Regions from separate parts of the Paenibacillus sp. JT22N7 genome, predicted to be linked through region 3. Evidence: predicted binding sites of a transcription regulator. Region 3 holds the regulator's gene; each other region holds the start of a gene.
The links. The regulator Rex, encoded in region 3, represses fermentation and respiration genes when NADH is low (regulators of the CRP and FNR family bind a similar motif). The targets are predictions, from matches to a motif close to TTGTGAAATATTTCACAA.
Positions count from the first base shown of each region.

Region 1 (4,892 bases), on a different contig from region 3:
GCCGCTTTATGAGCAGGATGTTGTCGAGGTGTTTATTGACGAGGAGGGGGAGGGCCGGCGTTATATGGAGCTGGAGGTTAGCCCTCATAACGTCGTATTTGATGCCATCATCGAAAATGACGGCTCAGGCGGCATCAGCTCCTCTGATCTAAAATGGCAATTTTCCCGCCTCCAGACGTCCGTACAATCAGACGGTCAAGGCAGCTTATTGTATTACATTGATATTCCAGCCTCCAATTTCAAGCGTCCATTCGCCCCTGGTTTATCGATGCGGATGAATCTATACCGCATTGATCAAGATGTTCAGGGTATACGCGAGTATCAAGCATGGCGACCTACGCGAGCAGTAAATTTCCATCTGCCGCAGCATTTCGGCAAGCTCATTTTTAATTAAAGTTTTTTAAAAGTTGGGTGAGCAAGGCAAGTGTAGTAAAAGGTTTGGATTTGAGAAGCGGAGCGTTCGTAGGCAATAACGATCGAAAACCAAATCTTTTACGCAGCGCCGATCCTTGTTCACCCAGCTTTTAATCTGAATTTATTTAACAGGAGGTTTCTCAAATGAAAAAAGGGATTAATATTTGGTCATTCAACAGCGACACCACCATCGCCAGCTGCATTCAAACGGCGAAAAAAGCCGGCTTCGACGGCATCGAGCTGTCGCTTAACGGCACAGGCGAGCTGAGCCTCGCGGCAACGGATCAGGAAATTCGCGACATTAAGGCGCGTCTAGAGGAAGCGGAGCTGGAAATCGCGGGCCTAGCAACGGGGCTGTATTGGGATTATGCGATGACGAGCGCGAACCCGGAGACGCAAAGCAAAGCGATAGATATATGCAAAAAACAGCTGGAGCTTGCGGCGGCGCTTGGCGTCGATACGATTTTGGTCATCCCTGGCGCCGTTGGCGTTGATTTTATTCCCGGCAGCGAAGTAACGGATTACGAATATGCGTATAACCGTGCCCAAGAGTCGATTGCGAAGCTCGTTCCTTTTGCCGAAAGCGCGAACGTATCGATTGGCATTGAAAATGTTTGGAATAAATTTCTATTGTCGCCGCTTGAGCTGCGCGGATTTATTGACTCATTCGGCTCCAGCTACGTAGGCTCTTATTTCGATGTCGGAAACGTCGTGCAAAATGGTTATCCAGAGCAGTGGGTACGCATTTTGGGCAACCGGATCAAGAAGGTTCATTTCAAGGATTACCGTCGCCAAGCGGGCGGACTCCATGGCTTTGTCGATCTGCTTGCAGGCGATGTAAACTATCCAGCTGTCATGGAGGCGCTGCAGGCGATCGGCTATGACAATTACGTCACGGCCGAAATGATTCCGCCGTACACGCATCATGCGGAGCAAATTATTTTCAATACTTCCAAAGCGATGGATGCGATTTTGGGCCGCGGAAACGGCTAACTTAATTCGCCAAAAGCTTTTATTTGATAAGGGGGATTCACGATGTTAAAAGTAGGTCTTATCGGATTCGGTTTTATGGGACGCATGCATTTCGACAACTATGTTCGTCTTACAGAAGAGGGCGCGCAAGTAAAACTGGCAGCGATTTGCGATCTGATGATCGAGGAATTGAAAAATGGCAAAGCTTCCGGCAATATGGCGACGGGCCAAGAGGTTTATGATCTATCGCCGTACAACCTGTATGACAGCATTGAGAAAATGCTCGAAAACGAGGAGCTCGACATCATCGACATTACGCTGCCGACTTATTTGCATGCTGAGCTGACCTGCAGGCTGCTGGAAAAGGGGCTGCATGTGCTCTGCGAGAAGCCGGTAGCTGGAAATTCCGCTGATGGCTGGAAAATGGTGCAAGCAGCTGAGCGCACAGGCAAAACGCTAATGATCGGCCAATGCTTGCGCTTCTGGCCAGCCTATGAATATTTGAAATCCGTTGTGGAGGATAACCGTTTTGGCGCGGTAACGGGCGGTTATTTCTTCAGAGGCTCTGCCGCCCCTAAAGGCTGGTTCCTTGACGGCAGCAAGAGCGGCGGGGCTGTACTGGATATGCATATCCATGATACCGACATGATCCACTGGCTGTTTGGCAAGCCGGAGCAAGTCTCGACGCTCGCTCGCAACGTCATTCCAGGCAGCGGCTACGATACGGTATCAACAAATTACGTCTACCCGGACGGCAAAGTGCTGAATGCGCAAGCAGACTGGACGCTCGAAGGCGATTTCGGCTTTGCGATGACGTATCGCGTCAATTTTGAAGGCGGCAATCTGCTGTTTGAGAACGGACAGGTTAAAGTGAATCCCAACAACGAGCCGGGCTTTGTAGCTGATCTATCGCCGGACATGGGCTATTACCGCCAAATCAAATATTTCCTTGAATCGGTAAACGCAGGTACACCCGTATCCGTCTGTATGCCGGAAAGCGCTGTAGGCACATTGGAAATTATTGAAGCAGAGCTTCGCTCGGCTGATGAGCGCGGCGCGTTAATCCGCTTGTAAGCATGCATTTGGAGACATGTCAGCTAGCTTGAAGGCGCATGAAAACATAGGCTAGCCCCTTTCGCTATAAACAATGGCGGGAAGGGGCTATTTTTATAATAATCGTTCGTTTTGTGAAAAATATCACATAACAGCGGATCAATGTTGTTTATACTGTTGGTGAGTACGATGAAAGCTGTACAGGGAGGCGTTTGCAATGGGAATCATACGGCAGAAGCTTGTGCTGATTGGCAATGGGATGGCGGGGATAAACACGCTGGAGCATATACTCAAGCTGTCCCCGGAGCAATATGACATCACGGTATTCGGCAGCGAGCCGCATCCAAACTATAACCGGATCATGCTTTCTTATGTATTGGAAGGCAGCAAAACGATGGACGATATTATTTTAAACAGCTGGGCCTGGTATGAGGAGCATCAGATTACGCTGCATACGGGAACAACCATAACATCTATTGATACGCAGCAAAAAATCGTTTTTGCGGACAATGGGCTGTTCGCAGCCTATGACCGTCTAATTATAGCAACAGGCTCGAATCCCATTATACTGCCCGTTCCTGGGCATCAGAAGCAGGGCGTCGTAGGCTTCCGCGACATGGCGGATTGCAGCGTCATGCTGGAGACAGCGAAGCAATATCGCAATGCGGCCGTTATTGGCGGCGGGCTGCTTGGATTGGAAGCTGCCAAGGGCTTGCTCAATTTGGGCATGAATGTGACGGTCATCCATTTGATGGCGGATTTAATGGAGCGCCAGCTTGACCCGAGCGCTTCGGCGATGCTGAAGGCGGAGCTGGAGCGGCAGGGACTGCATTTTCTCATGGAAAAGCAGACGGCGGAAATTTATGGCGGCGAGCGAGTTGAGGGGCTGACCTTCAGCGATGGAACGAAGCTGGAATCGGATTTTATCGTCATGGCAGCGGGCATACGGCCTAATACGGCTTTAGCTAGCGCGAGCGGCATTGAAGTGAAGCGAGGCATCGTTGTCGATGATTACATGCAAACGTCGGCGGAAGGCGTGTACGCTGTTGGCGAATGCGCCGAGCACCGCGGCATTTGCTATGGCTTGGTTGCCCCGCTGTTTGAGCAGGGGGCCGTACTCGCGAAGCAGCTATGCGGCGTGCAAACGAAGCCTTACGAGGGGACGCAATTGTCGACGAAGCTGAAAATTTCGGGCGTAGATGTATTTTCGACTGGCGTATTCTTGGATCAGCCAGAGCTGACGGTTATTCGCAAGCAGGATGACTGGAAACAGCAATATAAGAAGCTGCTGCTTAAGGGCGATACAATCGTTGGCGGTGTGCTTTATGGCGATGTCAGCGATTCGAGCCGAATTCAGCAGTGGGTGCGCGAAGGTGCGGCGATGACGGACGCTATTTATGCGGAGCTGATGGGAACGGCCGGCACTGCGCTGTCAGCCGCTGATCGCGTAGCGCAAATGGCCGACGATGAAATCGTATGCGGCTGCAACGGCGTATCGAAGGGGAGCATCGTAAAGGCGATTAAGGACAACTCGCTCACCACGGTTGATGAGGTTAAGGCATGCACTGGGGCTGGGCGTTCGTGCGGCGGCTGTGTGCCGACGGTTAGCCATTTGCTGCAATATGTGCTAGGAGACGAATATGCTGGGCAGAAAACCAAGACTGGCATTTGTGGCTGCACCGACCTGAGCCGCGATGAGATCGTAGCTGCGATAAAAGAGAAGCATTTGACGACTGTGAAAGAGGTCATGCATGTACTAGAGTGGCATCATTCGGAGGGTTGCTCAAAATGCCGTCCAGCGGTCAATTATTACTTGGGGATGCTGTGGCCGCAAGAGCATGAGGACGAGAAGGATTCGCGCTTCGTCAATGAGCGGATGAACGCCAACATTCAGAAGGATGGCACCTACACCGTCGTGCCGCGAATGTACGGCGGCGTGACGACGCCGGAGGATTTGAAGAAAATTGCCGATGTGGCCGTGAAATATGAGGTGAAAATGGTCAAAGTGACCGGAGGCCAGCGGCTTGATTTAATTGGGGTCGCGAAAGAGGATTTGCCGCTCGTATGGAAAGAGCTGGATATGCCTTCGGGCTATGCGTATGCGAAGGCGCTGCGCACAGTGAAAACCTGCGTCGGCCAGCAATTTTGCCGCTTCGGTACGCAGGATTCGATCGGCATGGGCATTCGGCTGGAAAAAACGTTCGAGCGGATCGATATGCCCGCCAAGTTCAAAATGGCCGTGAACGGCTGTCCGCGCAACTGCGCGGAGTCGTGTACGAAAGATATCGGCATCGTCGGCAATGACGGCGGCTGGGAAATGTTCGTTGGCGGCAATGGCGGAATCAAGCCGCGCATCGCCGAACTGCTGTGCAAAGTGAAAACGGATGAAGAGCTTGTGCAGATGGTGGGCGCTTTTACCCAATATTATCGGTTGACGGCGAACTATTTGGAGC
Region 1 is NZ_JBXENY010000005.1:434,652-439,543, reverse strand. Features, by position in the region: gene AC50Y5_RS16420 (carbohydrate-binding family 9-like protein) at 1-394, shown strand, start outside; gene AC50Y5_RS16415 (sugar phosphate isomerase/epimerase family protein) at 559-1,407, shown strand; gene AC50Y5_RS16410 (Gfo/Idh/MocA family protein) at 1,450-2,460, shown strand; gene nirB (nitrite reductase large subunit NirB) at 2,657-4,892, shown strand, end outside.
Region 1: a site for Rex is predicted at 2,572-2,589, ahead of nirB (nitrite reductase large subunit NirB). Genes of this name have one in related genera too.

Region 2 (4,892 bases), on a different contig from region 3:
TCTGCCAATCTGCAATAAGCTGCGCGGCTGCCAGTTCCCGATTCCATTTGAAATTCAAATAGGGGCCGGCAGCCCGAACGCTCCAGCTCGCATCTGCCAGCAGGGGCTCAAGCAAAGCAGCAATGTTAACGGGGCTTTGTTTCATCGTGCGGGCCAAAGTAAAGCAGGGGAAAGCAACATCGCCAAGCTCCTCATCGGGCGGATATTCCAGCAAGGGCCGAATATCCGCTTCGGGCAGATCCAGCGCTTTGGCCAATGCCAGCGCGATTTTGTCCATTAACAGCATCATCATCTTCCTCTCTAAAATAAATGTTCCGGCCAGAGTAGAGCAGCACGCCAAAAAGGCCCCGTCTCTAAAAATAAGAGACGAGGCCTGTTATCCCCGCGGTACCACTCTTGTTGCCGCCTCCGCACAGAAACAAAGAGGGGCATCTCGCCGTTGTAACGGTGCTGAACCGGACGTCCCTAGCATGATTGCTCGTTTCAGGCCGCCATCTCCCGGGTGCGCTTCACCTAATCGTCCATTGCCGGCTTCCACTGTCCCGGCTCGCTTGAAATGGCACCCATGTAGGTTACTCTCCCGTTCCTTGATGTTAATTAACAGCTATCATATCGGATACGATCAGAAAAATCAATCCGTTTTTAGTCGGCCAAGCTTGCAGCTATTCTTTCTCGGTTACGAGGCACAGGCTCTCAATCGCCTGGCGTATAATCGAGCATGAGCGCTCCATCAGCCGCTGCTCCCGCGTAGTCAGCTTGAGCTCGACGATTTCCTTAACCCCGCAGCGGGCGATGATCGCGGGGACGCCAGCGCATACTTGCTGCTGGCCATATTCGCCGTTTAATATCGCAGACACGGCAATAATGCGATGCTCATCGTTTAGAATAGAGCGGGTAATATGCGCCAGCGCATTGCCGATGCCAAAGCTGGTCGAGCCTTTGCGCGTATAGATTTCCCAGCCGGCATTGCGGGTCTGCTCCGCGAGCGCTCCGAGCTTCACATGCCCGAAGCGCTCGGGATGCTGGGCCAAAATATGCAGCAGCGGCTTGCCGCCAACCGTCACATGCGACCAGGCGGGAAACTGCGACTCGCCATGCTCCCCAAGCACATAGCCCTGCACGCTGCGGGCATCCACTGGAAAATGCTCGCAGAGCAGCGTCTTGAGCCGCGAGGAGTCGATGGACGTTCCGGTGCCAATCACTTGGCAACGCGGCATGCCGGACAGCTCCCACACGACATACGTCACAATATCCACAGGATTGGCGGCCGCTACAAAAATTCCGCTGAATCCGCTGTTCATAATGCGCGGAATCATCGTTTCATAAATCTCGCGCACCGTATGCAGCACATCAAGCCGATCATCGCTGCCGACGGGATACGCCCCAGCGCAGAGAAGGATAACGTCCACATCCCCGCACTGCTCCAGCGTTCCAGCAGCAACCTTTGTGCGGCCATGGACAAAGTCCATGCTGTGCGACAAATCGAGCGCCTGTGCATAGGCCCGGTCGAACGTGCGGTCAATGAGCAGCAGCTCATCGCAAATCGACTGGTTAATTAAGGCATACGCGCAGCTTGAACCGACCTGACCGACTCCTACAATAGCGACCTTGCGCGCTTTGTTTGCCATCCGTTTGCATCTCCTCCACCGTAACCTCGTTACGCTATTATATGCGGCATCCAGCCCATGATGTGACGGCTATGTTCAATCCATGTTTGTCTATGTCACATGGAAGCAAAAGCGTGAAAATATGCACATTTTGACCTGCCATCCTATGGCGGATAGAGCTTTGCTTTTCAACATATCCACAGAGTTATGCACATTATCAACAGAGTTCAAATGGAGTATTTTCCGCCACCTCCAATACTTATCCACAAGTGAACAGGGAGGATTGTCCACACTGTACAGGTCAGAAGTCCTAAGGTTGAATATAGATAAACCGCTTATTTTCGTACATTTACAATCTAACTTTCAGCTGTCATGATAGGGAAAGTATATGTGGGCAGACACAGATGGAGGAATGGAATTCATGTGGCTTGTATTATCCTTGCTGGCGGCGACGAGCTTTGGGCTGCGGGGGATTTTGTATCATTGGACGAGCCAGCAGGCGCTTAATCGCAATGCGCTGTTGTGTGGTGTATTTTTCTCAGGGGCGCTGATTACACTTGTTTGTACGCTGGCGACTGGAACATCTTTCACCGTTTCATCGCTTATTGGCGTGCAGATGGGACTGCTCTCTTTCGGCGCAAATGCGAGCATGTTCAAGGGCTTTGCCGTGGGCAAAGCCTCTATTGTTGCGATTTTGACCGCGCTTCCTTCGGCAATTGTCGTCGTTGTCGCCTTCGCGGTATGGGGCGAGACGCTCAATATGGCGCAGCTCAGCTCCTTTATTATCATTATTGCGGGTATATTGCTGGTGCGTTATTCCAATGATATTACCCGTGGCAATTTGCAAGGAGCGCAATGGGGGCTACTGGCGATGCTGCTGTTTGCCGGAAACGATTTGTCGGGAAAATGGTCGACGATGATGGATGCGCCGTTGTTTCCGACGCTTGTCTGCATGTTCAGCAGCGGCTCGATCTGCTTTGGGCTTTGGTGGCTGCGCGACCTGCGCTCCGTACGTGCTGCTGCTGCGGCAGCAGGCCAAGCAGCGCAGGAGATAGCAGCAGGTGCCGCAGCAATTACTCTTAACGCTGTTAATACTCTCAATTCTCTTAATACGGTTAGTGCGGTTAATGCTGGTATCACGAGTGGTGCAAGAAACGGGACTGCGAGTCCAAGCACTCAGCCAATCGTGAGCGTGGCAGCTCAGGCAGCCAACCGGGCAGGCACAGCAGACAAACGCAGCTGGAGCTTCCGCCGCACGTTTTCCGTCGGGATGGCAGTCGGCATTACCAATGCAGTGGGCATGATGTTTATTGTGACGGCCTTTGATGTAGGGAAGGCGGGGCTGGTGTCGGCCGTAACGGCGCTTAATGTGCTAATCGTGCTGCTTTATACGCGGTTCGTTGTGAAGGAGCGGTTCTCCAAACTGGAGACGATCGGGATTTCGACCGCGTTCGCAGGGATCCTGCTCTTGCGTTTGTATGGCTCCTAATGTGAAGCGGCCTGCGCTGAATACAGGCGAGTTAAGTACGAAACGTCTATAACTTTAGAAAACTCAGTGAAAGTGTTATAATACAACCGTTCACTTATTTTACTTAACGGGAGGTTTCACTTACTATGAAAGATTTTGAATTGTACAACCCAACCAAGCTCATATTCGGAGCAGGGAAGGTACAGCAGCTTGGAGAGCTGGTCAAGCCATACGGGACGAAAGTTCTGCTCGTATACGGCGGCGGAAGCATCAAGCGTTCGGGGCTTTATGACGAAGTGATTTCCCAATTAAATAGCATTGGCGCAACCGTTCATGAACTGTCTGGCGTGGAGCCGAATCCGCGTCTAACGACAATTAATAAAGGGATCGACATTTGCCGCAGCGAAAAAATCGAGTTCGTGCTCGCCGTTGGCGGCGGCAGCGTGCTGGATGCTTCCAAGGCGATTGCAGCTGGGGCGCTCTATGATGGCGATGTGTGGGATTTCACGATCCGCAAAGCAGTCATCCAAGAGGCATTGCCTATCGGCACCGTGCTGACGCTTGCCGCTACCGGCTCGGAAATGAACGGCAATGCGGTTATTTCCAACTGGGAAACGCAGCAAAAACGCGGTCTCGGCAGCAAGCTTGTTTATCCGAAATTTTCGATTCTTGATCCGAAGCTGACATATTCCGTGCCGAAGGATCAGACGGCGAACGGCATTGTCGACATTATGTCGCATGTGTTCGAGCAATATTTCTCCCTGACGACCAATACGCCGCTGCAGGAGCGCTTTGCAGAATCCATTTTGCAAACGGTCATTGAAAATGGTGAAAAAGCAATCGAAAACGGCTCCGACTATGACGCCAGAGCGAATTTGCTGCTTGCCGGCACCTTTGCGCTCAACGGCACGCTGCCGATTGGCGTCGTGACGGACTGGGCGTCGCATGGCATCGAGCATGAGGTAAGTGCGATTTATGATATCGCACATGGCGCAGGACTTGCGATCATCTTCCCGAACTGGATGAAGCATGTGTATCAAGAGCGTATTGACCGCTTCGTGCAATATGCGGTACGGGTATGGAACATCGATCCGAGCGGCAAATCCGATGAGGAAGTGGCGCTTGCGGGTATTGAAGCGACACGCGCCTACTTTACGCGCATTGGCGAGCCTGCAACACTTGGCGAGCTGGGCATTGGCGGCGAGAACATTGACCGGATGGCGGCGGAAGCGACTGTATTCGGCCCAATCGGCTCCTTCAAGAGCCTGGACAAGGAAGCGGTCAAGAGCATCTTGACGGCGAGCCTGTAAGCCAGGAAGTCAAAGCTCTTATAAAGCATTCAGGTACTGCTGCGCAAGCAGCACGCCTGAGTGCTTTTTTTTCTGGCCAGCAATGGGTCTATATCATCTCCAATCCTTGAAATTTCAATGATGGAATAGAAAATCTCTATTATCCGTGCCGTTGACCGCTGCATATATGGAGTGATAAGTTAAATTCATATAAAATAATCGGAATAATCGGATATTAGAGGAGGCTTTTTCAGATGGGAGATCAAGCAGCAGCGTATCGTTTTGCCCGCAACTTGCCCGCACGATCCATTGGCGGAACGAAGGTGACAGACCCGCAGCATGTTCATTTGTCCTACGGCTTTCCGGCAACGGACTTGCTGCCGGTTGAGGAGCTGCATGCAGCAGCGGCGGAAGCTCTTAAATGGGACCGGGCGGATGCGCTCCATTATTCGGGAGCGAAGGGGCCAGCCCGCGTCAGGGATTGGGTGCTGGCACGTTCCCGCAAGTTCGGCATTCATGCTGGGGCGG
Region 2 is NZ_JBXENY010000006.1:88,067-92,958, reverse strand. Features, by position in the region: gene argS (arginine--tRNA ligase) at 1-283, opposite strand, end outside; T-box leader at 360-597, opposite strand; gene AC50Y5_RS17505 (L-lactate dehydrogenase) at 663-1,628, opposite strand; gene AC50Y5_RS17500 (EamA family transporter) at 2,029-3,096, shown strand; gene AC50Y5_RS17495 (iron-containing alcohol dehydrogenase) at 3,222-4,385, shown strand; gene AC50Y5_RS17490 (aminotransferase-like domain-containing protein) at 4,619-4,892, shown strand, end outside.
Region 2: a site for Rex is predicted at 1,740-1,757, ahead of AC50Y5_RS17505 (L-lactate dehydrogenase). Genes of this name have one in related genera too.

Region 3 (4,892 bases):
AGGGCAGAGGGAATTATTTGTGCCTGCGCAAATTTGAAAGTAAAATAAATACGAGGGATATGATGTCCCCCGTTGATGATGCGATTACAGCCTCGCAAATGGTCGTTTGGCTGGGCGAGACGGAAACAGGCGATCAGGAAGAGCTGAATTTCAGCAACAAGGGGACTGATTTCTGGTCGACCGTTGCCAGTGATGCAGATTCCTGTCTGAACCGGGCTTGTCCTTGGTTCAAACGCTGCTATTACCATCGTGCTAAGCATGAAGCTAATATTGCCGATGTGTGCATTACGAATCACTCCATGCTGTTTACAGACATTCAAGCGGATCATCGGCTGCTGCCGACTTACAGCCATTTGATTGTCGATGAAGCACATCATGTGGAGGAAGTAGCCAGCAAGCATTTAGGCATGCAGCTCGGCTATTATTCGATAACGAATGCGATTACGCGGATGTTCAAGGATAGTCGTTCCGGCTTGCTGCCATCGTTGCGCATTCATCTTCAGCAGGAAAGCGATGAGCGGGTTCAAGGCTGGCTTGAAACGATTGATACCATTATCCCGACCTTCACGGAAGTGAAGGAGCATTGGGAGAGGCTGTTTGAGATGCTGTACAGCTTCGTGCAAGCTTCTCCTGACGCGATGGGTGAAAACAATCAATCCGTTTATCGTCTGCGAGGCGATAGCCTGCCGGAAGGCTGGTCCGAAGTGCTCGCCGAAGAGACCAATATTCATACGGAGCTCATTCGCGTGCTGAAGACAGCTGAGAAAATGTCTGAGGAAATTAAAGACCGCATCGATGAGCTGGCCGTACAGGCGCTTGTAACGGATCTGAATGGCGTTTTGCGCGATTTGACGAGAGTTAAGGATGATCTGCGCAGCTTTATGAAAGTCGATCAGACGACGGACGTGTTCTGGCTGGAAGCCAATATGACCTACAAGCATCGTTCGCTGCATCTTTATGCGGTGCCGATTGATGTGAGCAGCCAGCTTCAGCAGTATTTATTCGATGTGAAGGACAGCATTATTTTAACGTCAGCCACCCTTTCGGTGCAAAAGTCATTCCAGTTCGCCGAAGAGCAGCTTGGACTTAGCGGCTTTGAAGAGGCGGGCAGACTGCGCACCGTACAGCTGGCATCACCGTTTAATTACCGGGAGCAGGCGCTCGTCATTATTCCGCGCAATTTCCCTGTTCTTAAAGGCTCGGCGGGCGAGCCCGCATTTATTTCAATGCTCGTCTCTTCTTTGGCAGATGCAGTGCAGCAGACCAATGGCAGAATGCTGGTGCTGTTCACCTCTTACCGAATGCTCAAGCAGGTATATGACCCGCTTAAAGCGGCGCTCGCGGCCACCAGCATTCAAGTGCTGGGCCAAGGCATCGACAGCGGCAATCGTACGAAGCTGACGCGGCGTTTTTTGCAGCAGCCAGAGTCCGTACTGCTTGGTACAAGCAGCTTTTGGGAAGGCGTAGATATTCCAGGCGAAGCCTTGACTTGCCTTGCCATCGTCCGATTGCCGTTCCAACCGCCCAATCATCCGCTGTTGGAAGCGAAGTCGGAATTGCTGCAGCGCCAAAAGCAAAATCCATTTATGAAGCTGTCAATTCCGCAAGCGGTTATTCGCTTCAAGCAGGGATTCGGCAGGCTCGTGCGAACGGCGAAGGATAAAGGCATTGTCATTATTTATGATACGCGAGTGATTGAAACGTATTATGGCAAGCATTTTCTGTATTCCTTGCCTGGCCCGAAAATTGAGCATATGCATATAGAGCAAATTGTACCGAGAATGAAAGAATGGCTTGGTGCCGAGAGGGAGGAGGAGAACGGGTGAAGCAGACGAAAATATCGGAGGCCGTCGTAAGACGCCTCCCCATTTACCTGCAAGTGCTAAACGAGCTGAACAACCGGGAGGTGCAGACCGTTTCGTCCCAGGAGCTTGGCGTCAAGCTGGATTTGAATCCGGCGCAAATCCGTAAGGACTTGGCGTATTTCGGCGATTTTGGCCGTAAAGGCATCGGCTATGATGTGACGTATTTAATTGAAAAAATTCGCCAAATTCTCAAGCTTGATCAGACGATAAATGTCGCGCTTGTCGGTGCGGGTAATTTAGGCCATGCGCTTTGCAATTATAATAAATACTCCAAAGACAATATGAAAATCATCGCGGTGTTTGATGTGCATCCATCTAAAATCGGCTCGCAAATTAATAATTTGACCGTTATGCCGATGGATATGCTGAAACAAACGGTGGAGGAAAACAATATCCGGATCGGCATTATAACCGTTCCCGGATTTGAAGCGCAAAACGTCGCTAATCAATTTATTGACGCCGGCATTGAAGGCTTGCTTAATTTTGCCCCAGCGATATTGAAGGTACCTGAGGAAATTCGCATACATCATGCTGACTTTACGAAAGAGCTGCTAAGTCTGGCCTATTACTTGGAGAGGGAAAGGGATGACGAAAATGAGCCAAATTTGGATTGAAAATGGACGTTTTGTAACGATGGAGGATGGCGAGCATGTGCTGCAAGGGCATATGGTTGTAACCGATGATCGCATTACATATATCGGAGCAGAAGCTCCAACTGGGCTGCAAGCCGATGTGCAAAAGCTGGATGGCAGCAAGCTTGCTTTTATGCCGGGTCTAGTAAACACGCATGGACATGCGGCTATGACTTTGCTGCGCGGCTATTCCGATGATCAAAACCTGCAAGTATGGCTGGAGCAAAAAATGTGGCCGATGGAAGGCAAATACATCGACCTTGATACCCGTGCGGGCAGCGCGCTTGCCGTGGTGGAAATGCTTAAATCCGGTACGACAGCTTTCGTGGATATGTATGACCGCATGGACCAGCTGGCCGAAGTTGTTGAACAGTCCGGCATTCGCGGCTGTCTGACGCGCGGCGTCATCGGCCTTTGCCCGGAGGATGTACAGCAAGCTAAGCTGGCGGAAGCGATTGCTTTCGCACGCGATTGGAACGGCAAGGCCGATGGCCGGATTACGACGATGATTTCGCCGCATGCGCCTTATACATGCCCGCCAGATTATATTGAGAAATTTGTTCAGGCCGCTCATGATTATGATTTGCCACTGCATACGCATATGTCAGAATCGATTGCCGAAGTAGAGCAGAACGTTCGCGATTATGGCGTTCGTCCCGTTCAGCATCTCGACAATTTAGGCTTCTTCTCGCGTCCGGCGCTCGTTGCTCATGCGGTGCATTTGAATGACGAGGAAATTGCGCTGCTGGCTGAACGCAAAGTAGCCGTATCGCATAACCCGGTCAGCAACCTCAAGCTGGCAAGCGGCATTGCCCGCGTGCCTGCTTTGCTTCGCGCAGGTGTAACTGTATCATTAGGCACGGACAGCGCGGCGAGCAACAACAATCTTGATCTATTCAAGGAAATCAATCTTGCGGCTTTGCTGCATAAAGGTGTTTCTGGCGATCCTACGGTTGTGCCAGCCATTGAAGCTTTGCGTATGGGAACGGTATACGGCGCTCGCTCCATTTGGCAGGAGGATTCCATTGGCCGCCTGCGCGTTGGCATGAAGGCTGACTTCATCGCGATCGATATTGAACAGCCGCATTTTTATCCACAGACGGATATTGTGTCCCATTTGGTATATGCCGGCTCTGGCCGCGACGTTAAGCATGTATGGGTGGACGGCCGCCAAGTTGTACGGGATGGCGAATGCACGCTGCTTGATGAGGAGAAAATTCGTCACGATGCTCAGGCGAGCTTCGAGAGGCTGTTGAAGGCATAATGCGGGCGAGAACGAGAAAGCCGTTTTGGACGGTAAAACGGGCTGTCTTTATTTCAGTTATTTTTGTTATCGCATTGCTGACCGTTACGATTGTTTATTACCGAACTGTGCATAAGGATTTATGGGCAGAGGAAGCCCCTATTAAAGCGCATGCTATTGAAGCCGCGCAGTTGACGGAAGTCACCGGGATGACGAAGCAGGTGTGGGATGGCATTTCCTGGGTTGTAAAAGGGAATACGGCTGATGAACAAGACGTTTATGTATTTCTAACGACAGCGGAAGGTCCTGTGCTCACGGTGAAAGCGACCGAGCATATTACTCAAGAGCAGGCGGATACTGCTTTACTGGGCAGCGAGCCGGATGCGGATATTAAAAGAACACAGCCGGGTTTGCTGAACGGCGAGCCGGTATGGGAAATTTTTTATAGCCGTGATGAAGCGATAACGAAATATTATTATGCGTATTATTCGTTCCGCGATGGCGCATTTTTGAAGAAATATAGTTTAGTAGGTGACAAGGCGTCCTAGCTGTAATGGATGCCTTAGCTGTAACAGTTGGAATTGCTGGCTATTATTACACCCCCTTATTCAACAGGCGATGTGATATACTTTCGTGTATCGGAGTGGATATGCGTTTGGTATATCACCGTCATTTTGAGAGGGGGATTTTTACGATGTTCAAACTCAAGATTATGCCGATTTTGCTAACAGCTGCTGCGTCCGCCCTCGTTTTATTTGGAGGCTGGCTTATTTATCATCAGGTTGCATTCGCAGCTCCGCTTGCCAAGGCGGTTGATTCAATAGAAGGCATTGCTTCATCCGAGACACCTATTATGGATACGGACCGTATTACTTTCCCGCTGACGCTTTCAGCTGGAGCGGATTTAAAGCATGTATATGAAACGATAGCGGGGCAAAGCAAATCTGTCATTGGAGGCCGCGACATTCAGCTCGATATTGCGAATACAAGCTCGAACGCCAAGCTGGATCAGCTTTGGTCATCGTCTCTATTCAAAGTGGCTGAAGCGATGGAGCACAAAAACTATTCGACTATTCCTGAGACGTTGAAAGCTTTGGCGGATGAACATTCAGGTGTTCACGCCGTTACCGATATGGATGACACCAATATATA
Region 3 is NZ_JBXENY010000012.1:51,305-56,196, forward strand. Features, by position in the region: gene dinG (ATP-dependent DNA helicase DinG) at 1-1,826, shown strand, start outside; gene AC50Y5_RS27250 (redox-sensing transcriptional repressor Rex) at 1,823-2,479, shown strand; gene AC50Y5_RS27255 (amidohydrolase) at 2,460-3,761, shown strand; gene AC50Y5_RS27260 (hypothetical protein) at 3,761-4,288, shown strand; gene AC50Y5_RS27265 (hypothetical protein) at 4,435-4,892, shown strand, end outside.